DNA from 2 places in the Pseudocitrobacter sp. CD920760 genome. Region 1 is predicted to be linked to the other one. Evidence: predicted binding sites of a transcription regulator. Region 1 holds the regulator's gene; the other holds the start of a gene.

The links. Region 1 encodes Fur, which represses iron uptake genes when iron is present. Its sites were predicted from a motif close to ATAATAATGAGAACNACTATCAA; they were not measured.
Region 2: the regulator Fur is predicted to act here: its motif matches at 2,026-2,048, upstream of zupT (zinc transporter ZupT).

Annotation. Positions count from the first base shown of each region.
Region 1 is NZ_CM173490.1:1,554,448-1,558,982, forward strand. It holds gene chiP (chitoporin ChiP) at 318-1,721, shown strand; gene chiQ (ChiQ/YbfN family lipoprotein) at 1,773-2,105, shown strand; gene fur (ferric iron uptake transcriptional regulator) at 2,219-2,671, opposite strand; gene fldA (flavodoxin FldA) at 2,954-3,484, opposite strand; gene ybfE (LexA regulated protein) at 3,635-3,928, opposite strand; gene ybfF (esterase) at 4,058-4,535, opposite strand, start outside.
Region 2 is NZ_CM173490.1:4,489,680-4,494,214, forward strand. It holds gene AC1MKH_RS21020 (thiol:disulfide interchange protein DsbA/DsbL) at 1-277, shown strand, start outside; gene dsbI (protein-disulfide oxidoreductase DsbI) at 293-967, shown strand; gene ygiD (4,5-DOPA-extradiol-dioxygenase) at 1,075-1,863, opposite strand; gene zupT (zinc transporter ZupT) at 2,055-2,828, shown strand; gene AC1MKH_RS21040 (fimbrial protein) at 3,161-3,721, shown strand; gene AC1MKH_RS21045 (fimbria/pilus outer membrane usher protein) at 3,778-4,535, shown strand, end outside.

The DNA.
Region 1 (4,535 bases):
TTAATGCAGGCATCACCCGTTTGCATCATTTCATCAAGATACATCCTTGCAACCTGCGCTATTAACCTTTTCCCCTGATGAGATAAGGCATTGCGCCGCTTAATGTTAATAAATCGCATTTGTTACAAGACGCAACGAAATATGTGCGCTTTGTCATAGTCCTGCATTTTGCTTGCGAAAAAGGATTGATAATTCGCGTCGCGAAAAATACTCTAATCCTGTAGCAAAAGGTGCTTTTCACCCGCTACTTTTTATCAGTTTTTTATTTTTAGCCTCTGCTTTGCAGCGGCATTTTAAAAGTCAAAGAGGATACACATATGCGTACGTTCAGTGGCAAACGTAGTACGCTGGCGCTGGCTATTGCCGGTGTCACAGCAATGTCGGGCCTGGTAGTTGTTCCCCAGGCGAGTGCAGCAGGCTTTGTCGATGACTCCACGTTAACGGGCGGCATCTATTACTGGCAGCGTGAGCGTGACCGTAAAGATGTGACCGATAACGACAAATATAAAACCAACCTTTCTCACTCCACCTGGAACGCCAACCTCGATTTCCAGTCCGGCTATGCTGCTGATATGTTCGGCCTCGATATTGCGGCGTTTACCGCTATCGAAATGGCAGAATCCTCAGAAAGTGGTCACCCGAACGAAATTGCGTTCTCGTCTAAAAATAAAGGCTACTCGGAAGATTACTCCGGCGATAAAAGCGGTGTGAGCCTTTATAAAGCCGCTGCGAAATTTAAGTATGGCCCGGTTTGGGCGCGTGGTGGTTATATTCAGCCAACCGGCCAAACGTTGTTAGCGCCGCACTGGAGCTTTATGCCAGGCACCTATCAGGGTGCAGAAGCGGGCGCGAACTTTGATTACGGCGATGCTGGCGCGCTGAGCTTCTCCTACATGTGGACCAATGAATATAAGGCCCCATGGCATATCGAAATGGATAATTTCTACCAGAACGATAAGCGCACGAAAGTCGATTATCTGCACTCCATCGGTATGAAATATGACTTCAAAAATGACCTGGTACTGGAAGCGGCATTTGGTCAGGCGGAAGGCTATGTCGATCAGTACTTTGCCAAAGCCAGCTACAAATTTGATATCGCCGGTAGCCCGCTGTCTACCAGCTATCAGTTCTACGGTACCCGCGATAAAGTGGATGACCGCACCGTAAACGATATTTATGACGGCACCGCGTGGTTGCAGGCGCTGACCTTCGGTTACAAAGTGGGGCAGGTTGACCTGCGTCTGGAAGGGACCTGGGTTAAGGCTGAAGGCCAGCAGGGCTACTTCCTGCAGCGTATGACGCCAACCTACGCCTCCTCTAACGGTCGCCTCGATGTGTGGTGGGATAACCGTTCTGACTTCAACGCCAACGGCGAAAAAGCGGTGTTCTTCGGTGCGATGTATGACCTGAAGAACTGGAACCTGCCGGGCTGGGCTGTAGGTGCATCATACGTCTACGCCTGGGATGCCAAACCGTCTACCTGGCAGATCAACCCGGACGCGTACTACGACAAAAACAAAACTATCGAAGAGTCTTCTTACAGCTTCGATGTGGCATACACCGTACAGGAAGGCCGCGCGAAAGGTACTCTGTTAAAACTGCACTTCACCCAGTACGACAACCACTCGGATATCCCGAGCTGGAGCGGTGGTTACGGCAACATCTTCCAGGATGAACGTGACGTGAAATTTATGGTTATCGCACCGTTCACCATCTTCTGATAAGTATTCAGGCGGGCCGCAGAGCCCGCCGTGTCGTATAAGGCTAATAACATGAAAAAAACAGTGATGATTGCTGCGCTGGTCGCGGCGCTGGCGGGCTGCGCTCAGTCTGAAGCACCAAAAGAAGATACGCGTTTAAAAGATGCCTATAGCGCCTGTATCAACACCGCAGAAGGCTCGCCGGAAAAAATCGAAGCCTGCCAGCAGGTGCTGAACGTGCTGAAGCAGGAGAAGGCGCACCAGCAGTTTGCCAATCAGGAGACCGTGCGGGTAAGCGATTATCAGGCGTGCATTCTGGCGAGAAAAACCGGTAACGATCAGGCCGTGAAGAAAGATTGCGGGTTAATCTGGCAGGAAATTCGCAGTAATAACACGACAAAGTAAGACAATAAGGCCTGCACAGAGCCGGGGACCTAAAGCGTCTCCGGCTTTTTTTGTCTTTACAGAGGCAATAAAAAAGCCAACCCGAAGGTTGGCTTTTCAGAATCTCGAAGAAATTACTTCTCTACGCCATCGTGCGCGTGTTCATCTTCGCGGCAGTCGCCCTCAGCACAGTGACCATACAGGTACAGGCTGTGGTTGGTTAAGCGGATACCGTGTTTCGCGGCAATTTCACGCTGACGAGCTTCGATGGAATCATCGCTGAATTCGATAACCTTGCCGCAGTCGAGGCAGATCAGGTGATCGTGATGGTGTTGTTGAGTCAGTTCGAAAACGGACTTGCCACCTTCAAAATTATGGCGCGTGACAATGCCCGCGTCATCAAACTGGTTCAGAACGCGGTAGACGGTCGCCAGACCAATCTCTTCACCCATGTCGATCAGGCGTTTGTATAAGTCTTCCGCGCTGACATGGTGATTGTCTGGTTCCTGAAGCACTTCCAGGATCTTTAACCGGGGAAGTGTGACTTTCAGGCCAGCCTTCTTTAATGCGGTATTGTTGTCAGTCATGCGGAATCTGTCCTGTTGCTAAACGATTGACTTCCAAACGCGGAAGTATCACAGAGAGTGCACCGAGTGTAATGCGTCTCATTATAGAATGACGCCTTCTAAATGAAAACAGCAAGACCTGGGCGAATAAAGATTTCGAAAACGAGGCTTGACCAGCAAACTCGCTAAATTCAGAAGATATTGTACAGATTTACGCTCAAAAGTTAAAAAATTGTAGCTATTATTTTGATTGCTTCTACCTATTAATGCGGCGTGATTTGAAAAGTCACGCCGCATCAAGAATCAGGCGTTTTTGATCTCTTCCAGATGCAGCTCTTCAGAAATCTGTTTTACCCATTTTTCTACACGTTCAGCGGTCAGTTCCGGCTGACGATCTTCATCAATAGCCAGACCTACGAAGTGGTCGTCATCGGCCAGGCCTTTAGAGGCTTCGAAGTGGTAACCCGCTGTTGGCCAGTGGCCGACGATGGTCGCACCGCGCGGTTCGATGATGTCGCGGATAGTGCCCAGCGCATCACAGAAGTATTCCGCATAGTCTTCCTGGTCGCCGCAGCCGAACAGTGCAACCAGTTTGCCATTGAAATCAACTTCTTCCAGCGTCGGGAAGAAATCGTCCCAGTCGCACTGGGCTTCACCGTAGTACCAGGTAGGGATACCCAGCAGCAGAATGTCGAATGCAGCCAGGTCTTCTTTGCTGCTCTTGGCAATGTCATGCACGTCGGCAACGTCTTTACCAAGCTGTTTCTGAATCATTTTTGCAATATTTTCGGTATTGCCGGTGTCGCTACCAAAGAAAATGCCAACGATTGCCATGAGTTAAATAACCTCTTGAAACTTAATGATATGGTGGTGGCGTATTGCCCACAGATAAGGGCAATCATAGCAGAACAGAGAAGGGTGCGGAATCAGCAATCGTACCGGACTGCACACTCTGCTACATGAAAGCGGGATTTTATGAAATTTTCAGAGCTTTTCCTGCGCGCGAAGCAGGGCTAACTGGCTCATCAGAATCTCTTCGATAAGCTCACTGCGACTCATATCGCGCGCGGTTGCCAGTTCGTTCAGGGCATCTACCGCATCGTTATTGAGTTTCAGCTCGACGCGCTTCAAACCGCGAACTTTATCGCGTTTTAATTGATTACGCTTATTGATGCGCAGCTGTTCGTCACGCGAAAGCGGATTGGTTTTGGGTCTTCCCGGCCGACGCTCATTTGCGAACAAATCAATTGTCGTTCGGTCCGTTTGTTCTTTTGCCATGATTCAGAGTGACTTCGGGGAAACAAGCTACCGGGAAACGCCCGGTGCAGACAGCGCGCAATCATACATCAGTGCAACCGACACGCCAACGACCACGGCCATAATGGCGCGCGGTCGTTGAGTTTTTAATCAGTCTGCTAAATATCGGCGGATGGCGCGCAGCACCGCGTCCGGTTTTTCCGCATGCACCCAGTGGCCAGCGCCTGCAATGACGTGCGCACGCGCCTGTGGGAATTGCGAGAGCAGGTCGTTACGGTAAGTTTCGGTAACATAAGGCGAATTTCCGCCGGGGATAAACAGTGCCGGATGATCCCACGCCGGAATCGTCTCCCAGCCGACGATGTGCGGGTACTGATCCCACAGCACCGGTACGTTAAAGCGCCACTCGCCGTCAACAAACGACTTCAGCAGAAACTGAATCACACCTTCTTCGGCTAAAAATTCGCGCATCACGGTTGCGGCCTGCTGGCGTGAGGAGACACCTGCGTTGGTGACTGCGTTAATCGCCGCAAAAATCTCATCGTGGCGACGCACATGATAATCCACCGGCGCGATATCAATAGCGACCAGATTATCGATGCGTTCCGGGGCTAGCGCGGTCAGGGCC
Region 2 (4,535 bases), 2.3 Mb from region 1:
TCACGACAAAAAAGAGCGCTGGTCTGACGGTAAAGATCCCGCTGCCTTTATCAAAACCGGCCTTGATGCCGCGGGTATGAGCCAGGCTGATTTTGAAACCGCGCTGAAGGAACCTGCGGTTCAGGAAACGCTGGAAAAATGGAAAGCAGCCTACGATGTGGCCAAAATCCAGGGCGTTCCGGCCTATGTAGTTAATGGTAAATATCTGATCTACACCAAGAATATTAAATCCATCGACGCTATGGCAGACCTGATTCACGAACTGGCGAGCAAATAACACAGGGAAATGCTTATGGCTTTCATTAAGGGATTATTGAGAGACCTGCGCAAAACGCCGGTCGATACGCTGGTGAGGTGGCAGGAACGGCGCTTTCTGTGGCTGTTTATGGCTATCGCAATGGGCGCGCTTATCGTGCTGGCGCACTCATTCTTCCAGATCTATCTCTACATGGCACCGTGCGAACAGTGTGTTTATATTCGCTACGCGATGTTTGTGATGGTGTTTGGCGGCGTAATTGCGGCGATAAACCCAAAAAACATTATCCTGAAGCTGATTGGCTGCGTGATGGCGTTCTACGGCAGCATCATGGGGATCAAGTTTTCGATCAAGCTGAACGGTATCCATTATGCGGTGCATAACCCGGACCCCGACGCGCTGTTTGGCGTGCAGGGCTGTTCAACAGATCCTACTTTTCCCTTTAATCTGCCGCTGGCGCAGTGGGCGCCGGAATGGTTTAAACCGACCGGCGACTGCGGCTATGATGCGCCCATCGTGCCTGATGGCGTCACACTTAGTAGCACCCAACACTGGTTTGTTAATTTGTACCAAAGCTCAGAAGGCTGGTATCTCCTGCCGCCATGGCATTTTATGAATATGGCGCAGGCGTGCATGCTGGCTTTCGGAACTTGCCTGGTGCTGCTGCTGATTATGAGCGCAGCCTGGGGCATAAAGCTTATCAGAGGATGAAAAAAGCCTGATGGCGCTGCGCTTATCAGGCCTACCGACAGTCCGTAACACATTAACAGAGCGGGCTATTCGTAGGCCGGGTAAGCGCAGGGCCACCCGGCAAAAAACTACCCGATTTGAACAGACAACATGCTTAAGCTTCCCATCTCCAGCCCGTCCACCGGAATCGTGATAGGCTCTTCGCCATCCCAGGCGCCCAGCACATACAGCAGAGGCAGGAAGTGATCCGCCGTCGGGTTCGACAATGCTCCCCCTTCGTGCTCCAGATAGTTCACCAGCGGATGCTGCTCCAGCGACCCTTTCCAGTTCAGGTTGGCTTTCACGTAGTCGTTAAACGACGTTGCCCACGGGTACGGCGTGCCATCTCCGTGCCATTTCGCGGTCCGCAGGTTATGCACCACGTTGCCGCTGGCCACCAGCATAATCCCCTCATCGCGCAGGCTGGCGAGCTTACGCCCCATCTCCATATGCCACGCCGCCGGTTTGGTGCTATCGATGCTTAACTGCACCATCGGAATATCCGCGTTAGGGTACATCTTGATCAACACGCCCCATGAGCCGTGGTCAAAACCCCAGGCTTCATTGTCCAGCGTCACAGGCACCGGTGACAGCAGTTCAACTAATTTCTGCGCCAATGCCGGAGACCCTGGTGCCGGGTAGTGAATGTCATACAGCGCCTGCGGGAAGCCGCCAAAATCATGAATCGTTTTCGGCGTTTCCATGGCCGTCACGCCGGTTCCCCGGGTGAACCAGTGGGCGGAAATCACCACAATTGCTTTTGGACGAGGCAACGTCTCGCCCAGACGCTGCCAGGTACGGGTATAGATGTTGTCTTCCAGCACGTTCATCGGGCTACCGTGACCTAAAAACAACGCTGGCATTCGGGTACGAGACATGGTGTTATCCTCATAAAGAGTACGATGTAATAACACTACATTAACCTGTTTTAGACAGGGTGAAACTCAGATAAGCGTGATGATGATCTTCAGAAAATTTGAATGTAAGCTGGAGTAAAGACGCAATAAGTCTCTCGTAATGGACGACAACTTTTAGTATAAATGATAATCATTATCATAAGGAGTAAACGATGTCGGTACCCTTAATTCTGACCTTATTAGCGGGTGCGGCCACGTTTATTGGCGCCATCCTTGGCGTTATCGGGCAAAAACCATCTAACCGCGTGCTGGCGTTTTCTCTCGGCTTTGCCGCAGGAATAATGCTGCTGATTTCATTGATGGAAATGCTACCAGCCGCGCTGAAAACAGAAGGCATGTCCCCGCTACTGGGCTATGGCATGTTCGTCGTCGGGCTGCTTGGCTATTTTGCCCTTGACCGTCTGTTACCGCATGCGCATCCACAGGATTTGCCCCCTGCGGACGTGAAACCCCTGCCGTCCAACCTTCGCCGCACGGCGATATTATTAACGCTGGGGATCAGCCTGCATAATTTCCCGGAGGGGATAGCCACTTTTGTAACGGCCAGCAATAATCTTGAACTCGGCGTCGGTATTGCCTTTGCCGTCGCCCTGCACAATATTCCCGAGGGTCTTGCCGTTTCCGGGCCGATATATGCAGCAACAGGCTCCAAGCGCAAGGCGGTATTCTGGGCAGGCATTTCAGGGATGGCGGAAATTCTTGGCGGCGTTCTGGCATGGCTTATCCTCGGCAGTCTGGTATCTCCGGTGGTCATGGCGGCGATTATGGCGGCAGTGGCTGGCATTATGGTGGCGCTGTCGGTTGATGAATTAATGCCGTTGGCAAAAGAAATCGACCCTAATAACAACCCAAGCTACGGTGTTCTTTGCGGGATGTCGGTGATGGGACTAAGTCTGGTACTGCTACAAGCGATTGGCTTGGGCTAACATTCTGCGCCATGCGGTAAATGAGTCGTATGGCGCATATCGTTTGTTTTCTACGTTACATATGCTAACTAAATGTAATCTTAATTCCTGGTTATTTTATTGAAACATTTAAATTTTATTGATTTAATAATTACGAAAACAACTAACGCCGCCCCGAATATAATCAAACGGTAAATACAATCCCCCAAAAGCATTAACAAACAAAATTATTTAAGATTACCTTCTGCACGCATTTAATTTAACTAAAACCAGCTTACTATTTCTTACGATATACTCCAGCCTTAGCCCCCTCCCATTAAAAATATTAGCCCTCTTCACAAAGGATATATTGTATGAATTCAGGAAAAAAAGCATTACTGGCGCTAATGATGACCGCGCTCACTTCCGGTTATGCGCTGGCGGAGGTTGATGGCGGCAGTGGTAAAATTACCTTTACCGGTCTGGTCATCAGCGCGCCATGCTCCATCAAAAAAGAGGATGTCGATAAAAAGGTTGATCTTGGCGATGTAACCGATACTTATATTAATACCAACATCCACTCTGAACCCGCCGATTCCAGCATTACGCTAGAAAACTGCGCTCTTAAAAACGCCGACGATGGTGCCGGCGGGACGATATCGAAAGTCAACGTCACTTTCACCAGTACAAGCGTCGTCAATGGCACTCAACTGCTCAGTAATACCTTTGCAGGCGGCGCCACCAATGTTGGTGTGCGTCTGAGGGACGGCGACGGTAACAATATAACATTGGGTACAGCAAAAGAACTCATATTGAACGTAGATTCCAGTACGCAAATCCTGCCGTTCCAGGCGTGGATGGAAAAAATCGGCTCCGATAATGTCACCGCTGGCGACGTCACCGCAACTGCAAACTATACGCTGATATATAACTAAGAATCCCGGTGGCCATGACGGCCACCCGTTCTTTTCTTCTTTGCACAACCCCCGGTATGGACGCCATGGATAACTGCAAGCTGCTCGCCACAGGCTGTGGGTTATTACTGGCCCTTTCCGCTCAGGCCGTTGAATTTAATTTAAACGTGCTGGATAAATCCATGCGCGATAGTGTCGACGTTTCCCAGTTCAAAGAGAAAGCCGCCATTGCACCAGGCGATTACTTCGTTTCCGTCACGGTCAATAAAAACCTTATTTCTTCAGGCAGGCAATTGAGCTGGAGAAAACAGGACGAAAAGATAGCGGTGTGCATCCCCGCTGAACTCGCCGATCAGCTCGGACTAAAAGAAGACATTCGCCAGGCGCTGACTGTTAAAGCGAATTGTGTCGACTTCAGCGCGCAGCCAGAAATCACTTTTAAACTGGATATGGCCAATCAGCAACTGGATATTGCTATTCCACAGGCTATGCTGGCGTGGAAATCCGATACCTGGATGCCGCCCTCTACATGGGACGAAGGCGTTGCGGGTCTGATGCTGGACTACAATTTATTCGCCAGCACCTATCGCCCAAATCACGGTGAGCACAGTGAAAACTATAATAGCTATGGCACCGCAGGGGCGAATCTTGGCGCATGGCGTTTACGCAGCGACTATCAAATCAGCCAGACTCAAAATTCCAGCAGCTCGCAAACCACACGCAGCATCGCCCGAACCTATTTGTTTCGCCCGTTACCTTCACTGGGCGCCAAATTAACCCTCGGCGAAACTGATTTCAGTTCTAACATCTTTGACGCCTTTTCCTATGATGGCGC